2 regions of the Anaerobacillus sp. QJM3NY_17 genome follow, and region 2 is predicted to be linked to the other one. Evidence: a T-box and tRNA genes for the amino acid it is inferred to sense, from the RefSeq annotation. Region 2 holds a T-box; the other holds one or more tRNA genes.
The links. The T-box of region 2 lies ahead of tyrS (tyrosine--tRNA ligase). A T-box ahead of a tRNA ligase gene usually reads a tRNA of that ligase, here a tRNA-Tyr.
Positions count from the first base shown of each region.

Region 1 (9,413 bases), 290 kb from region 2:
GAGGCCGAAAGGCGTAGGCGATGGATAACAGGTTGATATTCCTGTACCACCTCCTTTCCGTTTGAACGACGGGGGGACGCAGAAAGATAGGGAGAGCGCGCTGCTGGAAATGCGCGTCCAAGCGATTAGGCTGGTGAATAGGCAAATCCGTTCACCATGAAGGCTGAGTCGTGATGGCGAGGGAAATTTAGTACCGAAGTCCTTGATTCTACGCTGCCAAGAAAAGCCTCTAGTGAGGAAAAAGGTGCCCGTACCGCAAACCGACACAGGTAGGCGAGGAGAGAATCCTAAGACGATCGGGAGAACTCTCGTTAAGGAACTCGGCAAAATGACCCCGTAACTTCGGGAGAAGGGGTGCTTCCTCGGGTTTATAGCCCAGGGGAGCCGCAGTGAAAAGATCCAAGCGACTGTTTAGCAAAAACACAGGTCTCTGCAAAGCCGTAAGGCGAAGTATAGGGGCTGACACCTGCCCGGTGCTGGAAGGTTAAGAGGAGGGGTTATCCCTTACGGGAGAAGCTCTGAATCGAAGCCCCAGTAAACGGCGGCCGTAACTATAACGGTCCTAAGGTAGCGAAATTCCTTGTCGGGTAAGTTCCGACCCGCACGAAAGGTGCAACGACTTGGATACTGTCTCAACGAGAGACCCGGTGAAATTATAGTACCTGTGAAGATGCAGGTTACCCGCGACAGGACGGAAAGACCCCATGGAGCTTTACTGTAGCCTGATATTGGATTTTGGTACAGCTTGTACAGGATAGGTAGGAGCCATAGAAGTCGGACCGCCAGGTTCGATGGAGGCGTCGGTGGGATACTACCCTGGCTGTACTGACATTCTAACCCAGCACCGTGATCCGGTGCGGAGACAGTGTCAGGTGGGCAGTTTGACTGGGGCGGTCGCCTCCTAAAGTGTAACGGAGGCGCCCAAAGGTTCCCTCAGAATGGTTGGAAATCATTCGCAGAGTGTAAAGGCACAAGGGAGCTTGACTGCGAGACCTACAAGTCGAGCAGGGACGAAAGTCGGGCTTAGTGATCCGGTGGTTCCGCATGGAAGGGCCATCGCTCAACGGATAAAAGCTACCCTGGGGATAACAGGCTTATCTCCCCCAAGAGTCCACATCGACGGGGAGGTTTGGCACCTCGATGTCGGCTCATCGCATCCTGGGGCTGAAGTAGGTCCCAAGGGTTGGGCTGTTCGCCCATTAAAGCGGTACGCGAGCTGGGTTCAGAACGTCGTGAGACAGTTCGGTCCCTATCCGTCGCGGGCGCAGGAAATTTGAGAGGAGCTGTCCTTAGTACGAGAGGACCGGGATGGACACACCGCTGGTGTACCAGTTGTTCCGCCAGGAGCATAGCTGGGTAGCTACGTGTGGAAGGGATAAGTGCTGAAAGCATCTAAGCATGAAGCCCCCCTCGAGATGAGATTTCCCACAGCATGAAGCTGGTAAGATCCCTTAGAGATGATGAGGTAGATAGGTTCGGGGTGGAAGCGTGGCAACACGTGGAGCTGACGAATACTAATCGATCGAGGGCTTAACCTAAAAACGAAAAGCGAAGTAAGCCGTTTAAATCCGACAACCGTTGGAGGCTTTTGAGTCAGACGCGCTTTATGCGTCAGAATCAAAAGGTGAAACGATCGAGGATTTGGCTTATGTAGCTGGACATATTGGAAAGTTGTGCGTGCTATCTAGTTTTCAGGGAATAAAATTTTCCTTGAAAAACATGATGGAATATAGTATGATATATTTTGTCGCTGGTAAATCACGAAAGTGAAATCCAGTCCTTAGTCTGGTAATGATGGCGAAGAGGTCACACCCGTTCCCATGCCGAACACGGAAGTTAAGCTCTTCAGCGCCGATGGTAGTTGGGGGATCTCCCCCTGCAAGAGTAGGACGTTGCCAGGCTGATATTATTCCACAGTAGCTCAGTGGTAGAGCTATCGGCTGTTAACCGATCGGTCGTAGGTTCGAATCCTACCTGTGGAGCCATGGAGAGCTGTCCGAGTGGCCGAAGGAGCACGATTGGAAATCGTGTAGACGGTCAAAGCCGTCTCGAGGGTTCGAATCCCTCGCTCTCCGCCACTAGCATACATAATAGCAGCAAGGGCCCGTTGGTCAAGCGGTTAAGACACCGCCCTTTCACGGCGGTAACACGGGTTCGAATCCCGTACGGGTCACCATTATATATCATTTCTACTTTGTGGAGGATTAGCTCAGCTGGGAGAGCATCTGCCTTACAAGCAGAGGGTCGGCGGTTCGAGCCCGTCATCCTCCACCATTATCTAAGGTCCCGTGGTGTAGCGGTTAACATGCCTGCCTGTCACGCAGGAGATCGCGAGTTCGATTCTCGTCGGGACCGCCATTTATATTTTAACATTATCGCGGGGTGGAGCAACAAGCGATACTTCCTTGAAACAGCAACGAGTTGTTTCGACGGATACGCTTCGAAGCATAACCTTGTAGAGAAAGAAACAGTGCACAGCGTAATGAGCAGGTGCAGCATAATTACATTCACATTATCGCGGGGTGGAGCAGTTCGGTAGCTCGTTGGGCTCATAACCCAAAGGTCGCAGGTTCAAATCCTGCCCCCGCAACCAATTATATTTTAAACATGGCTCTGTAGCTCAGTCGGTAGAGCAGTGGACTGAAAATCCACGTGTCGGCGGTTCGATTCCGTCCGGAGCCACCATGTTGCCGGTCTAGCTCAATTGGTAGAGCAACTGACTTGTAATCAGTAGGTTGGGGGTTCAAGTCCTCTGGCCGGCACCATTTTCTCGAAATGAGATCAAATTCCATTGCACTTTCATAAAATGTGTATTACAATGGTAATTGTCAATTTGGAGGGGTAGCGAAGTGGCTAAACGCGGCGGACTGTAAATCCGCTCCCTCAGGGTTCGGCGGTTCGAATCCGTCCCCCTCCACCATCTTGATAGGGGTATAGTTTAAAGGTAGAACAGAGGTCTCCAAAACCTCCGGTGTGGGTTCGAGTCCTACTACCCCTGCCAATTTTAAATTTTTATGGCGGTTGTGGCGAAGTGGTTAACGCACCGGATTGTGATTCCGGCATTCGTGGGTTCAATTCCCATCAGCCGCCCCATTTTTGGGCTATAGCCAAGCGGTAAGGCAACGGATTTTGATTCCGTCATGCGCTGGTTCGAATCCAGCTAGCCCAGCCATTTTTGTTGCGGAAGTAGTTCAGTGGTAGAACATCACCTTGCCAAGGTGGGGGTCGCGGGTTCGAATCCCGTCTTCCGCTCCATTTTAAAAAGGCGGCATAGCCAAGTGGTAAGGCACGGGTCTGCAAAACCCTTACGCCCCGGTTCAAATCCGGGTGCCGCCTCCAATCTTAATATTTTTTCTTAAAAGTCCTGCCGGAGTGGCGGAATTGGCAGACGCACAGGACTTAAAATCCTGCGGAGGGTGTACCTCCGTGCCGGTTCGAGCCCGGCCTCCGGCACCACTTATTTTTCTGCCTGAATTGAATATGGTATTTTGCCGGTGTGGCGGAATTGGCAGACGCGCACGACTCAAAATCGTGTTCCGAGAGGAGTGTCGGTTCGAACCCGACCACCGGTACCATTACATACGTTATTACAAGACTTCAACGTTCTCGTTGAGGTCTTTTTTGTATTCTTTTTAATTCCTTGTCTTATTTGATATCACTAGTTTTCAATGACTCACTGAGCAAATTCCTGCTCATTTAAAAGTAGAGGTGATAAAATACAAGTATAAGATAGATAAAACAATTTACTGAAAGAGTGATTCGATGAGAATTGAAGTATGGTCCGATTTCGTTTGTCCATTTTGTTATATAGGAAAAAGACGTCTTGAAAGTGCGCTTCAGGCTTTTCCACAGCGTGATCAAGTAGAAGTTGTCTTTAAAAGCTTTGAACTTGATCCTAATGCGAAAGAATCGGATGGGGAAAGCATGGCTGAGCTTCTAGCAGCGAAATACAATGTCAGTCTAGAACAAGCTCAGGCTATGTGTGAGAATATGAGGCAGCAAGCTGCTGGAGAAAACCTAACGTATGATTTCGATAAAATGATTCCAACGAATTCATTTGATGCTCATCGTCTTGTTCACTATGCGACAGAGCATGGTAAAAGTAATGAAATGTCAGAACGTCTCTTTTATGCCTTCTTTACCGAATCGAAAAATATTGGTGATCATGAAACGCTTGCATCACTTGGTGAAGAACTTGGGCTAGACGCTGCGGATATAAAACGTATGCTAGGGACTGAAGAATTTACGAAAGAAGTTCGCAACGATGAAGCTATGGGAAGTCAGCTTGGCATTCAGGGCGTACCGTTCTTTGTATTTGACGGTAAATATGCCGTGTCAGGTGCTCAGCCTGTTGAAATGTTTGAACAGGCCGTTGAGAAGGCCTGGGGAGAAGGAAATAAGCTTGAAGTAGTTGGTGGCAATGCAGAAGCGTGTTCTGCTGACTCTTGTGATCTTCCTAAATAAAACGTAAGAAAGCTCTCTTATTGTAAAGAGAGCTTTTTCTTATGCGTCTGTATTTTCTTGTTTAATCGTTTTGTAAGCTGAATCAAGGTTGCGAATGCGACGAACTATTTCTGAGTTTTTGTTAAGGTTGTCATAGATCATTGATGAAACAACTGATCGATAATAGCTATTCATTGCTTCTAATTTTGAAAATACATCACGATTCTTTTGTATGTATTGGCGAAAATTTTCTTCGAAAAATGGTGTTGAGAATGGTTCCATATGATTTCTCCTTTCTGTCTGTCATTCTGATTATAGGGTGATCGTCATCAGGACGTCAAACGGATTATGAAGAGTAAAATTCTATTAGCTCTGTCGTGATGAGAGACGTTTGTAAAGAAAATATGAAAAATGTGTTGTTTCTTTCATATGTTCTGTGGTATTCTATCTACATCAGCGAGGATTGTAGAAATTCCTCGAATTTTCACCATTTACCCAACGCAGTGTTTCGTTAAAATTAACGAAGCGTTGCGTTTTTTTATGTTTGCTTTCTTTAACTTGAAACCCCGCTTAAGAAGTCTCCTCCGTGAATTTGATTAAACATTTCTGCTGAGGCAGTTACAAGCTTTTCACCTTCTGAAACAGGGAGCGAAGGTTGAAGATAGAAAAGTTGAATGGCATGCTTGGTTTCTTCCGTTATAGCTGTTCGCTTAGAATCAACGATAGGACTTCCGAACGCTCCTTTGTGATCAAGTGAGAGGATTTTGTTGTTGAAGCTTACCTCACGTCCATTTAAGCCCTCATATGCAGTCGTCTCACTACCAATGTCGATTGTAATATCTCCTTCAACTTGATCAAGATCATAGATACCAATTGGAATTTTGTATTGAAGCGACAGAAGATTGTTGATGTCTGCAGCAGAGTGAACGAGAGGTAGCGAAGACCCTTTCTTTAACCGGCGTAATAGGGCTTCTGAGGACGGTCGATATTTGGCGGGATCCGTCCCGAACTTTTTGAAAATGGAACGCCACTCTGAGATAGCAGGAAAAGTGAGCAGGTCTGTCTGCTCAAGATCCATCATCAATGTTTCCTGATAGAACTGAAAGCGACCGCGCACCATTTGCGGCGACTTTTCAACAACGATATTATGGTAAATAGCATAACCAATTTTAAAATCAGGATATGTCTTTTTAATAGATGGAGCGAGAATTATACTTGTCATCACACTTTTCTCCTAACATATAATTTTTCGTTCATTTTATCATATACCTAAATTTGAAGCTTATAAGGAGGCTTGCCTCATTTATGAATAAACTTAGAAAACAATTAGAGCGTATTGATGGAAAAGGATATAAAGCATATAAAGACATTAGTGGGCACTATGATTTTGCGGATTACACCCTTTACATCGATTATGTCCAGGGAGACCCTTTTGCTAGTCCTTCTCGGATAAGAATCATCATCCCACGTAAGAAAACGATCGTAGAGCCTGAGTGGTTCGATTCGGCTGTAAGAAGAGTTCGAACAGAAGATATGATTGCTAGAAAAGTAGGAGAGGCCATTAGAAGGACTGAGAGGCATGCGAAAGGCACTGGGAAAAGTGGATTGGTCTCAATCGATATACCTGGTCAAAAGGTTATTGAGAGGGCAGCAGTGAGCGTGACAGAGGAATCTATTACGATTTGTCTATCAATAGGATTACCTGCACAAGGCAGAAAAGTTCTTGGCAGACAGGCTATAAACTTGCTTCTGCATCAGCTGCCAGACATTGTGAAGAATTCTGTTTTTGCATTAAACAAACGAATAATCTTAGAGGCATTGCATTTAGCAGACCAACAAGAGGCCATTCGTGAACAACTTACCCAAAACGGATATGTCGGATTTGTAGCGAATGGATCTATATTACCCCGCGAGAGCGGGATAAGCGATCGTCCTATGAAAAATGAGGCAGTGCAATTCCAATCACCTAAAAGCATGGAAGTGTCTTTAACAATCCCACACCGTACTGAGCCATTACAAGGAATGGCTGTTAAGGAAGGTATTACATTAATTGTTGGCGGTGGTTATCATGGAAAGAGTACCCTCTTGCATGCAATGGAGCATGGCGTATATGATCATATTTTAGGGGATGGTAGAGAGTATGTTATTACAAACCACCAGGCAATGAAAATTCGCTCTGAAGATGGTCGAAAGGTAACTGGAGTAGACATCTCGCCATTTATAAACAATCTCCCATATGGAAAAGATACGCGGTCTTTCACATCTGAGAATGCCAGTGGAAGTACGTCCCAGGCAGCCAATATCATTGAGGCGATCGAAGCGGGTTCAGATACGTTATTAATTGATGAAGATACAAGCGCGACTAATTTTATGATTCGAGACTATCGAATGCAGCAGTTAGTTGCGAAAGAGAAAGAACCCATTACACCATTCATTGATCGTGTGAAGCAAATACGTACAGAACATCATATATCAACCGTACTTGTTATGGGCGGATCTGGAGACTACTTTGATGTAGCTGATCAGGTGATTTTAATGGAGAACTACCTTCCATACGACGTAACGGATCAAGCTCGATCAATCGTACAAGAATCGGCACGCAGACAAGAAGGTGGAGAAAAATTCGGAGAGGCAAGAAAGAGAGTACCTGAGCAGAATAACTTAAACAGCCAAAAGGGAAAGAAATCGAAAGTGACTGCCCGCGGAGTGCATCATATTCAATTTGGTCATACAGATATTTCACTACTTCAAGTAGAACAGCTTGTAGATCCAAGTCAAACGCGTTTTGCCGCTGACGTCCTTCATTTTCTGGAAAGAAATCATAAGCTAGGAGATAAGTCGATTCCAGAACTTCTTGATTTCATTGATCAGAAAATAAACACAGAGGGACTTGGTTCTTTTTCACTATATAAGAATCAGCATCCAGGAGATATTGCTCGAATTAGGAGAACAGAAATGGCGGCCGTTTTAAATCGAATTCGAACGCTAAAAATTAAATAATACACTCCCAAATAGGAAGGGGGGAAACTAATGACAAACGCACAATTAAAAGCTGATATTGTGGCATACAGTAAAACGATTGGGGTTGATAAGATAGGCTTCGCGGCAGCAGATCCTTTTAAAACCCTTAAGCAACGCTTAAAGCGTCAGCAGGAGCTAGGTTATCAGTCAGGCTTCGAGGAATCTGATATAGAAAAGAGAACAGAACCTGAGCTATTGCTAAGCGGTGCAACAACGATTATATCAATTGCCATTGCGTATCCTTCGAGAATGAAAGATAGCCCTAGGAGTAAGAAGGGCGAACGAAGAGGACTTTTCTGTCGTGCTTCATGGGGAGTTGATTATCATCACCTCCTTAGAGAGAAACTCTCCCTTTTAGATGCATATATTAAATCAAAGGTTCCAGAGGCTAGAACGAGCTCGATGGTCGATACTGGCGAACTTTCTGATCGAGCTGTAGCTGAAAGAGCCGGCATTGGTTTTAGCGGTAAAAACACAATGACCATAACAGAAGAATTTGGTTCTTGGGTTTACCTTGGTGAAATGATCACCGATCTAAATATAGAACCTGATGAGCCTGTTGAGGAAGGGTGTGGTGACTGTAATATTTGTGTAGACGCGTGTCCGACTGGTGCCTTAATTGAAGGGGGGCAGCTAAACGCGAATAAATGCATCGCTTTTCTTACGCAAACGAAAGGTTTTTTACCTGATGAATACCGTACTAAATTAGGAAACCGATTATATGGGTGTGACACCTGCCAGCTCGTTTGCCCCAAAAACAAAGGAAAAGATTTTCATCATCATCCTGAACTCGAACCAGATCCAGAAATGGTAAAACCAAAACTCATACCACTTCTAACAATGTCCAATCGTGAATTTAAGTCTCAGTTTGGTCAAGCGGCTGGTTCGTGGAGAGGAAAGAAGCCTATTCAACGAAATGCTATTCTTGCTCTTGCTCATTATAAAGATGAAACAGCTATTGATACACTGGTTGAAGTGATGGAAAAAGATCCTCGTCCGGTGATCCGCGGCACTTCGGCCTGGGCGCTTGGGAAAATAGGTGGCGAGAAGGCCTTTAATGCCCTTATAAAGGAGCAATTGAGAGAAAATGACAAGGATGTGGCAGATGAGATCGCTAAAGGCTTGTCTATGCTTGAAAATAAGACTTAATGCTGATGGTCAAACGATTGAATGCGTTGTAAGATAGTGAAAAATGTATAATAAAGAAGGGATAGAATGGATAAACAAGTGATTCATTATGGGGAGTTTCTATCGCCTATAGGTGCAATAACATTGTTTGCTAGTCCTAATGGAGTTAGTAGGCTCGATTTTGGTTGCCCTGAGGATGTGCTGCCTGCTGCTGAAACATGGTATAAAAAACATCATGTCAAAGCGGACCTTGTTTTCAATTCTGATATAATCGAGCCCATCGTCATGCAACTGGAAGAATACTTCAGTGGAAAAAGAAGGTTCTTTGATCTAAAGCTTGATAAGATAGGAACGATTTTTCAACAGAAAGTATGGAACAACCTTTCGGAAATTCCATATGGTGAAACCCGGTCTTATCGAGATGTAGCTGTTGGTATTTCGGCACCAAAGGCTGTTAGAGCCATAGGCTCAGCTAACAATCGAAATCCACTTCCAATCATTGTACCGTGTCACAGAGTAATAGGAAGCAATGGTGCTTTAGTTGGATATGGTGGCGGTGTAGATAAAAAAGAATATTTATTATCACTTGAACAGCAGCATTCGATGCATGCCGTTCTACCGTAACAATATATAGTGCCAGTTCGCTATCTTGATAGCGAACTGGCTTTTTTGATTTTTTAGACTTAGGCATAAAGTTATAAAAAGAACTTCGTTTCTTGTAAAATAGCAAATGCATTCAAAAAAAGAGATACTAAAATATCTAGGGCGAAGAATGAGAGCAATTTGATACAGCTTTTAGTTTCAAGCCCTCATATGAGGAG
Region 1 covers NZ_CM149685.1:498,914-508,326, forward strand. Annotated here, with positions in the region: rRNA gene AC0VYV_RS02690 (23S ribosomal RNA) at 1-1,538, shown strand, start outside; rRNA gene rrf (5S ribosomal RNA) at 1,785-1,901, shown strand; tRNA gene AC0VYV_RS02700 (tRNA-Asn) at 1,911-1,985, shown strand; tRNA gene AC0VYV_RS02705 (tRNA-Ser) at 1,987-2,078, shown strand; tRNA gene AC0VYV_RS02710 (tRNA-Glu) at 2,102-2,176, shown strand; tRNA gene AC0VYV_RS02715 (tRNA-Val) at 2,199-2,274, shown strand; tRNA gene AC0VYV_RS02720 (tRNA-Asp) at 2,283-2,358, shown strand; tRNA gene AC0VYV_RS02725 (tRNA-Met) at 2,517-2,593, shown strand; tRNA gene AC0VYV_RS02730 (tRNA-Phe) at 2,610-2,685, shown strand; tRNA gene AC0VYV_RS02735 (tRNA-Thr) at 2,690-2,765, shown strand; tRNA gene AC0VYV_RS02740 (tRNA-Tyr) at 2,836-2,920, shown strand; tRNA gene AC0VYV_RS02745 (tRNA-Trp) at 2,928-3,001, shown strand; tRNA gene AC0VYV_RS02750 (tRNA-His) at 3,018-3,093, shown strand; tRNA gene AC0VYV_RS02755 (tRNA-Gln) at 3,098-3,172, shown strand; tRNA gene AC0VYV_RS02760 (tRNA-Gly) at 3,181-3,255, shown strand; tRNA gene AC0VYV_RS02765 (tRNA-Cys) at 3,265-3,339, shown strand; tRNA gene AC0VYV_RS02770 (tRNA-Leu) at 3,367-3,456, shown strand; tRNA gene AC0VYV_RS02775 (tRNA-Leu) at 3,491-3,575, shown strand; gene AC0VYV_RS02780 (DsbA family oxidoreductase) at 3,763-4,464, shown strand; gene yvfG (protein YvfG) at 4,504-4,725, opposite strand; gene AC0VYV_RS02790 (B3/B4 domain-containing protein) at 4,997-5,665, opposite strand; gene AC0VYV_RS02795 (ABC-ATPase domain-containing protein) at 5,749-7,443, shown strand; gene queG (tRNA epoxyqueuosine(34) reductase QueG) at 7,474-8,613, shown strand; gene AC0VYV_RS02805 (methylated-DNA--[protein]-cysteine S-methyltransferase) at 8,680-9,216, shown strand.
Region 1: it encodes a tRNA-Tyr, which carries the amino acid that the T-box ahead of tyrS (tyrosine--tRNA ligase) is inferred to sense. The anticodon was not compared.

Region 2 (9,413 bases):
TTTCTAGCATGTGTAGTGAACGGAGGATTATGATTCATCTCGATGTAAAGTAAGCTTTACGTAAAGTGAGCTTTACCTTATAATGTAAATGAGAAGTGAGGAGGCTTTTTAGTTGAAAAATGTACTCCGTGAGAAAAGAACAGAACAAGGGTATTCCCAGGATCGCCTAGCCGAAATACTTGGTGTATCAAGGCAAACGATTATTTCAATTGAGAAAGGAAAGTACAATCCATCTTTACCGCTCGCACTTGAAATGGCGAGGTTGTTTGGAACGATTGTGGAGGAGATTTTTTATTTGGATTCTGAGGGGGATTAGAAGTGGCAATGAATAAAACGTATATCGGATTTGGCGTCTTTTTTGCGTTGAATGCTTTATTACTGATTAGTGTTGGTCTTGGCACAGGAAATGAACCTATTCCTGCAAGTTATATGATGATGAGTATGTCTATTATGACCTTTTGCTTAAGCTATCTTCAGCCGCAGTTTAAGGCACGGGACGAGCGAAGTCGAATGATTCGAGAGAAAGGGATGTTTTATTCGTACTTTGCTGTACTAGGTTATATCATGGTGTTTCTTTTTCTTCTACAATTCAACATAGTGAATATTAGCTCAGTAACAGTGCTGAGTGCATTAGCCGCCATGCTGATTAGCACAGTCTTTGTTTCCATGGTGATCGTCGCTAAAAGACATTAATTTTTATCACGATGATTAAAGATGGCAAGAATCGGGAAACCCTTTTTGTGAGATCATAAAAAGGAGTTGGATTGACATGAGTAAATCATTACAAGCTTATTTTACAACAGAGAACGATGCAGAGAGTGCAAAAGCTGATTTGCAGGCTTATTCGGTAAGTCAATTGTCAGTTGAACATATTCCAGAAGATCAAAAGCTTAGTATCGATACACCAGTTCAGGGACAGGGAACTGCTACCCCGGCTGGAGCGAATAACGATTTGTTTTTCTCTAATGAAACGCCAACAGGCAAGCAAGAAGAAAATGCTGATCCATCTGAGGAAGCGGACAGAGAGTTTCGCTACGTGTTAGTTTTTAATACAGAAGAGCAAGACGACACGGATCTGCGTGAAGTTGTATCGAAGCATAATGGCGCAATGGAAAAATAGATAAATTGGAAAAAGCTGCGCAATGATGCGCAGCTTTTTTTTGTGGGGGGAAGCGGGGGGCACGCACCTAACCCCAGCTTCACTACCGCGTTATTCAACCACAGTATGAAATCTGAAAATGGTGGATAGGATGAAATAGAAGTGGAGGAAGAGAAAGACAGAACGCTTAATGTTCGCTATACTGTGATAGGAAGCGCATCGGAAGTGGCAAAATACATAAAGGTTTGCTTCAATAGGAGTGACACAAAACGTTACGAATTTATAGTCAGATTCCTTTGATTCAGGGGAGAAAAAAAGGTATACTGATACCTAGATGATAATGATTATAAAAAGATAGTTTATTTAATTAATCACTGTATGAGAGGGGAACACATTCATGGCTAAAAAGACAATGGGATTACTTGTAATGGCGTATGGAACGCCTTATAAAGAAGAGGATATTGAACGTTATTACACACATATTAGAAGAGGCCGCAAGCCATCTGACGAGCAGCTAAAAGATCTTCAGGACCGATACAAAGCAATTGGTGGAATATCGCCACTTGCCAAAATTACGGAAGATCAGGCGAAAGGGCTTGAAGCTCACCTTAATGAAATTCAAGATGAAATTGAGTTTAAGCTTTATATCGGATTAAAGCATATCGAGCCTTTTGTAGAAGATGCGGTACAGCAAATGCACAATGATGGTATTGAAGAAGCCGTTAGTATTGTGTTGGCGCCTCACTTCTCTACATTTAGTATCAAATCTTATAATGGACGAGCAAAAGAAGAAGCTGGAAAACTAGGTGGCCCAGTTATTCATTCTGTTGAGAGCTGGTATGACGAGCCTAAATTTATCTCTTATTGGGCGAAGCGTATTAAAGAGATATTTGAAGGGATGGCAGATCAAGAACGCGAGAAATCTGTCCTCATCGTTTCCGCGCACAGTTTACCTGAAAAAATCATTGCAAATGGAGACCCTTATCCAGACCAATTGAAAGAAACGGCAGATCTTATCGTAGCAGAGTCAGGTGTGAAGAACGTGGCAATAGGATGGCAAAGTGAAGGGAACACTCCAGATCCATGGATTGGCCCAGACGTACAGGATTTAACAAGAGATCTTTATGAAAAACAAGGTTTTACATCGTTTGTTTATGCTCCAGTAGGATTCGTAGCCGATCACTTGGAAGTATTATTTGATAATGACTATGAATGTAAAGTTGTAACAGATGAAATCGGTGCAAATTATTATCGACCAGAAATGCCAAACGCACAGGAAGAATTCATCGATATTCTTTCAACTGTCGTGTTAAAAGAATTAAATAAACAATAATGAAAAAGGCGCAGTCTTACGTTTGTAAGGCTGCGTTCTTTTTTGTGAGAAATTCCAAACTGCTCTTGAAGAAACAAATTGACAACTAGCGTAAAAGAAGATAAAGTAATGAGAAATTCATGCATCGTAAATAACAATAGGCTAGGAAGAGGAAGCAGTAGCGTGTTATGACGAGTAGTGTCAGAGAACCAGTGGTTGGTGTGAACTGGTACAGTCTAACCGTGAATTACCCCTCAGAGCCTTCTTGATGAACAGAGTGATCTAACTAGTCAGGAACGGGAAAACCGTTATCGTATTCGAGCCGGAAGAAGTTATTTCTTCAATCAGGGTGGTATCGCGTGTAAGCCACGTCCCTACTATATAGAGGGGACGTGGCTTTTAATATGAAATTTAATAATTAGGAGGTCGACAGGAATGAACTCAATCATGGATCAATTAACAGAAGAACAAAGAAAGGAAATGGAAAGGCAATATGCGGTTTATACACATGGAACGAGTCAAGTCATTCCTGGAGATGAACTTAAACATAAAATAGCTACTTCGATTTTTAAGAATAAGCCACTTAAAGTGAAATTGGGTCTTGATCCTTCTGCGCCCGATGTCCATATTGGTCACACCGTTGTGTTAAATAAGTTAAGGCAGTTTCAAGAAAATGGCCATATCATCCAACTCATTATTGGAGACTTTACAGGTAAAATTGGTGATCCTACTGGAAAATCAACAGCAAGAGTGCAGCTAACGGATGAAGAGGTGAAACGAAATGCTGGAACTTATCTTGAGCAGTTTGGTAAGGTTCTTGATCAAAGCAAAGTGGAGCTCCACTACAATGCGGCGTGGCTATCTGAACTAAAGTTTGAAGACGTTATTGAACTCGCTGGAAAAATAACGGTTGCTCGTTTACTTGAGCGCGATGATTTTGAAAATCGAATGAAGGCGAATAAGCCTGTCTCGCTTCATGAGTTCTTTTACCCTTTAATGCAGGGCTATGATTCTGTTCATCTTGAAAGTGATATTGAGCTCGGTGGAAATGATCAATATTTCAACGTTTTAATGGGGCGTCACCTTCAAGAGCAGTTCGGAAAAGAGAAGCAAGTCGTCTTAATGATGCCTCTTCTAGAAGGATTAGACGGGATTGAAAAAATGTCTAAATCCAAAGGGAATTACATTGGGATTACAGAGAAGCCATCAGAGATGTATGGAAAAGCGATGTCGATTCCTGATGAGCTGGTCGTCAAATATACCGAATTAATCACGGATCTATCTCTAGAGGAAAAGCTTACGGTTCGTAAAGAAATTGAACAAGAAGAAATCCATCCAAGAACAGCTAAAATGAATTTAGCTAAGACGATCGTTCGCATGTTTCATGGAGAAAATGCTTCTGAAAAAGCAGAAGTGGAGTTTCAACAAATCTTTCAGCAAAAGCAGCTTCCAACTGATATTGAGGAAGTCATATGGGATGGAGATCGGATGGTAACTGTGCCAACATTGATCGCTAAACTAGGCATGCTACCTTCAACAAGTGAAGCTAGACGAATGGTGAAGAATGGCGGTATTAAGCTAAATGAGGTAAAAGTAACAGAAGTGAATGAGGAAATTGAAGTGAAAAATGGATTGGTCATTCAAGTGGGCAAAAGGAAATTCAAGAAAATAAAACTAGCATAGTAAAAATTTCCCCCTCGAATAGAGGGGGAGGATTTTATTATTCTGTAATGGTGACACTTTCTTCGGTATGTTCATGAAGACCTTCATCGTTCTCTACATGGATGGTAACGGTGTAGTCACCAGCTTCTTTAAAAGAAGTCGTTCCTTCATATTCCCCATCCTTCATTTCTTCAGCGTCAACCCACTCAGCTTTTTCTTCATCTACTTTCGAAATTTCAAAGCGAACGTCAGCACCAGTTAAGGCTTCTTCGTCTTTTTGAAGGTGTGCCATGAACGAAACATCTTCATTCGCTTTTATCTCTTCGGGCTTCATAAGATGGATGGATACGTCGCTTTCGTGTTCGTGCGCGTGTTCATCAGTTTCAGAAGCAGCTTCTTCTTCAGAACCGACCATCATTTCATTTTTCGGCATCGTATGTAGGTCACGAGCTGTCACGTGAGATTGAACGAAGTATTTACCAGCATCGTCGAGTTCCTTTTCAGCAGTATAAACGCCTTCACCATCATGAGAAGCTTCGATCATTTCACTATCTTCTTTGGAGCCTTCTTTCCATACTTCAAACATAACTTCGTCAGCATCGTCTACCTTTTCATCACCCTGTGTAACCGTTGCAGAAAAAGTAATCTTTTCACCTTTTTCTACTTTTTCAGGAGTATCTAGTGCAACATCAAGTGTTTCGACCTGAATTTCCTCTGCCGTCGAGGCGTTGTTAGACTCATTTGCATTATCCTGTCCGCACGCTGCTAGCACCATAGAAATGCTAAGGATAGATACCCACGATCCGATTTTTTTCATAACAATTTTTCCTTCCCTTCATTTCTTACGTCCATTTCTGAATAAACAGTATGGCCACTTCAGTAATCTTGTAAACCTTTATCCACACTTTAATAGTAAGAAAGTTATAACCTAATCTCAAGGCTAATTCATGAATAGTTGTGTCTAGCTGGCAACAAAAGAGATTGATAGAAGTTTTATACGAGTGAATTTAAAAGAGACAATAAAAAAACGATCCTTATTGAAAGGAAGGATCGGAGAGATTAAACAAGAGCTTCTTTTGTTTCAAAATGAATCATCATCCATTTCTCGATATCTTGAAAGCCTATTCGCTTGTAAATGTTTCCTGCCTCTGGATTATCATAGAAAAGACATAGGACTTTTCCTTCCTTAAGGACGTCATAACAAAGTTTACTTGTACATTTTGAAGCATAGCCTTTTCGTTTATAATTTGCCAATGTACAAACACCAACGATCATCGCTGATTGAGAATTTTCTGCTGCGGTAGAAGCTGCTGACACAAGCTTCCCATCTTCCTCAATAAAGTATGTTCTTGATACTCCTTTTTCCTGATTTCGTCGCTTTTCTTCTACGGTCTCAGATGAGTCAAACTCACCAATTTGTTCATGAAGAGAATGGATGTGACTTAGGTCAAGCGATGAGGCGACTTGTACATTGTTGATGTTATCGAGGGCAAGTTCGTTAGTACTCTCACATTTCGCATAGAACAATTCACGACTTGAGCGAAAAGGATGGGAAACAAAGGGTTGTATTTGACTTGTGACCCGTTTAAGTCCTGACATCATAAAGAAATCGCTGTCTTCTGAAATCACTTTTGCAAAACCTTTTGCGTCAAAATCCTCAGGTGCAAACGGAATATAGTTTTTTTCATATTTTAATAAAACAGCTCGCAATGTACCATCCTCTAAGAAATCACCCCAAAGCTTCTGGAAAGGTTGATCATACCCATAAGCTTCAATATCTCCTAAAATGAACAAGTTCTCTGCAGCGTGTGGTGTTAATAAGGAGAGGCATTGAAGATGATCATTTTCAGTTAATCTTCTAATCAATTGATAGTTTCCCCCTTTCTAATTCTAACAACCAATTTTACATAAAATAACACAAAAGTAAATAGATTATGAAAATTTATGTTAATCTAAAAATATAGTGGGATTTAGAAAGGAAATGAGGCAATTGATAAAAGGGATTCTTTTTGATTTTGATGAGACGCTTTTGAATAGGAAAGACTCAGTGAATAGCTTTATTCATGACCAATATAAACGCTACCTCACATCTTTAGCAGACATAGAGGAAGAACAGTTTTGCTCACGTTTCATTACTTTAGATAACAATGGGTATACGTGGAAAGATCGCGTTTACGAACAGCTAGTAGATGAATATGAACTAACAATAACTTCAGAAGCGCTTCTAGAGGATTATATTTGTTCCTTTCACCTTCATTGTAAACCTTTCAATGGTTTGATCGATATGCTAGATCGCTAAAAAAGCAGTGGGTACTTACTTGGTTTAATCACCAATGGAAAAACAGCATTCCAGTATAGAAATATTAGTGCTCTGGGAATTGAAAACTATTTTGACGTTATTCTTATTTCTGAACAAGAGGGCGTGAAAAAACCAGAGAAAGTGATTTTCCAGCGTAGCCTTGAGCGGCTTGATTTAAAAGCTTCTCAAACCGTTTTTATAGGGGATCATAAGATAAATGATATAAAGGGTGCTAGTGACGCTGGAATGAAAACAATATGGAAGAAAGGGTTCAATACATCCGAAGAGTTAGGAGACGCCTCGATCCAATCGTTATTAGAAATTCCACAAGTGTTGAATGAGTGGAAGCGATTAGGCATGTAGAAATTTAGCGTAATCTATCAACAAATTGATCTGTTGAGATCGGATCTGCAAACCATTGAAGTGTCTGGTTATGATGCTGGATGATTTTTTTAGCGTTTAGTAGAGACGTATCCCAAGTACTGTGAGCATCTTCAATTAAACTGATAGAAAATCCTTTACTATAGGCGCTCCTACATGTTGAATCTACACATACTTCTGTTTGAATACCAGTTATAAGAAGATGATTGATGTTTTTAGAATGGAGTTTTTCTTCCAGGCGAGTGAGATGAAAGGCATCTGGTGTTGTTTTGTAAATCACTTCATCTTCCTTTTCGATGGTGAAAAAGGGATGAAGCTCCCAATCAATCGTGTTCCGCTTTAGGTGATTTCCATTTGTTTCATGCTGGATATAGTAAACTGGTATGCGTTCTGATTTAGCGGAGGCTGTGATTTTTTTTAAGTTGTATAGTAGCCTGGCATCTTGGTAGACGGAAGACCCGCGATGAAACATTCCATTTTGGACATCAATGAGAAGCAGAGCAGTAGTGTTCAATCATATTCCCCCTTAAATAAACGAACAAATGTTCTTGTTCAATCATACCCCGTATTTGAACGAAAATCAACCGATATATGGAATGAAAGCATGCATTTGTAAAAGTAAGACGTTTAAAAGAGAGGAGAAACGGGGACATTTTAATTGTATGCAAATTAGAAGGAGCTGATATTCAATGAGTAATGTAATGTTTACTTCACAAGCAACTGCAGAAGGCGGACGTAATGGACAAGTTAAATCTTCGGACGGTTTAATTGACTTAAATCTTGTTATGCCAACAGAAAAATCAAGCGAAACTGGCTCAAACCCTGAGCAACTGTTTGCTGCTGCTTATGCGGCTTGTTATGATGGTGCATTAAATCTTGTGGCATCTAAGAAGAAGATGGATATTGATTCGAAAATCACAGCAGATGTTAGCTTATTGAAAGATGAAGCTGACAATGGCTTTAAAATCGGCGCAGCTTTAAATGTAGAAATTAAAGGTGTAAGCCAAGAAGATGCAGAAATGCTCGCAAAAGAAGCTCACAAAGTATGCCCTTACTCCAAGGCAACGCGAGGCAACATTGATGTAGAAATTAATGCAAAAGCTGTGTAACAGATGAAAGCCGTTCTCCAACAAAGGAGAACGGCTTTTTTTCTTGTCTAAAATCTGCTTTTTAACTATAAGAGACGTAAGTTATTTTTGGAATTCAATATCTTCTGGGAGTTCTGTTACATCAGCCCCGTTAAAGAACGTCTTTGATAGATCACGAATCGTTCCATCTTCAAGCATTTCTTCAATTACTTCATTCACTTCAGTAATAAGCTTTTCGTTTTCCTTATTCATCAAAAGACCGCCTTCACTTGGCATATATTGAATAGCAGGGTGAATGGTAAGGTCAAGTTCAGGAAATGCCGCTAGAGCCAATCGCTGCAAGTAAACATCATTTAAAATGACATCGGTTCTTCCGTTGTCAACGTCGCGAAGGTATTGCTCATTTGTCGCATTATCATAGATTACTTCTTCAGCGCCTTTTTCCTTTGCGAGTTTCATGAAGTTCGTTGTAGCTGCACCGGCTGCTTTCTTTCCTTCTAAATCGTCGATTGAGTCTATACCAGATAGATCCTCCGCACGAACGATAGCCGTGCCGTAAGAATGTTTGTATGGCGTAGAAAGTGCAAATTTTTCTTTGCGCTCTTCTGTAATGCCGATATCATTAGCAGCCATATCGACTTTTCCTGTTTGAACAGCTGTCAGCATTCCGTCAAAACCCATTTCAACAAATTCCACTTCTAAATCCAAACGGTTGGCCAGTTCTTTCACAATTTCTACATCAAAGCCAGTTAAATCGTTTGTTTCTTGCTCATGATAAGAAGTTGGATAAAGTGTACCAGAAGTCGCTATTTTAATTGACTCAGCATCCTGGATCTCTTCCCAAGCAGTGTCTCTTTCTTCTTCAGAGCTATTATTGCTGCACGCTGCTAGAATTGATACAACTATCAAAACGAGCAACAGTAAAAAACGATTCGATCTCATGATCATGTCCCCCTTTTTTAAATCAGAACATTACCATAGCAAAGCAGCTTCGGCTTAAGCAAGAGATTTGTCCTAAATATTTCTAATTATAAGACTGGTGAGAGGGACTACCGTATAGGTTTGGATGAGAAGAATGATTCGGGCGAGACGTAATACCCAGTTTAGTTTATAGAAGATGGGGTAACTGTACCGTAATTAATTTTTTATGGAAGTTATTTCATTAATTCACTAACGGAAGGGGATTAGCTGTGAAACATTCTGTGGGGACTTTTACGCATCGGTATTCCGTTGTGCATCATCAAACACAGGTCGCGATTCAACATTCGAGACGATTATCTAAGAAGAAGATAGATATTCGGAAGCTTTCTCAAATGACCGGCTTTTCTGAAGAACAAATTCTTGAATCGATGGAGTTCAGTGATCCAAGTGTAAAAGTTTCTCGTCCGACTCTTCCTAAGCAAACCCTTTATTTGGATGTATAATAGAAGGTCACATAAGTGATGTTTGATTGAAATCGACTGCTAAAGTCGATTTTTTGTTTGTCTAAAATTTGGAGAAAAAAGGGTAAATCTGGTTAGTTTGAATTTTATAAGGGTAAATGATAATGTAGTCAGACTAGTGAAAAAATGA
Region 2 covers NZ_CM149685.1:793,556-802,968, forward strand. Annotated here, with positions in the region: gene AC0VYV_RS04305 (helix-turn-helix transcriptional regulator) at 113-316, shown strand; gene AC0VYV_RS04310 (permease) at 325-693, shown strand; gene AC0VYV_RS04315 (hypothetical protein) at 770-1,120, shown strand; gene hemH (ferrochelatase) at 1,497-2,432, shown strand; T-box leader at 2,567-2,790, shown strand; gene tyrS (tyrosine--tRNA ligase) at 2,847-4,094, shown strand; gene AC0VYV_RS04330 (FixH family protein) at 4,132-4,890, opposite strand; gene AC0VYV_RS04335 (GNAT family N-acetyltransferase) at 5,133-5,939, opposite strand; partial or broken gene AC0VYV_RS04340 (HAD family hydrolase) at 6,055-6,735, shown strand; gene AC0VYV_RS04345 (isochorismatase family protein) at 6,740-7,267, opposite strand; gene AC0VYV_RS04350 (organic hydroperoxide resistance protein) at 7,443-7,862, shown strand; gene AC0VYV_RS04355 (transporter substrate-binding domain-containing protein) at 7,944-8,783, opposite strand; gene AC0VYV_RS04360 (hypothetical protein) at 9,032-9,265, shown strand.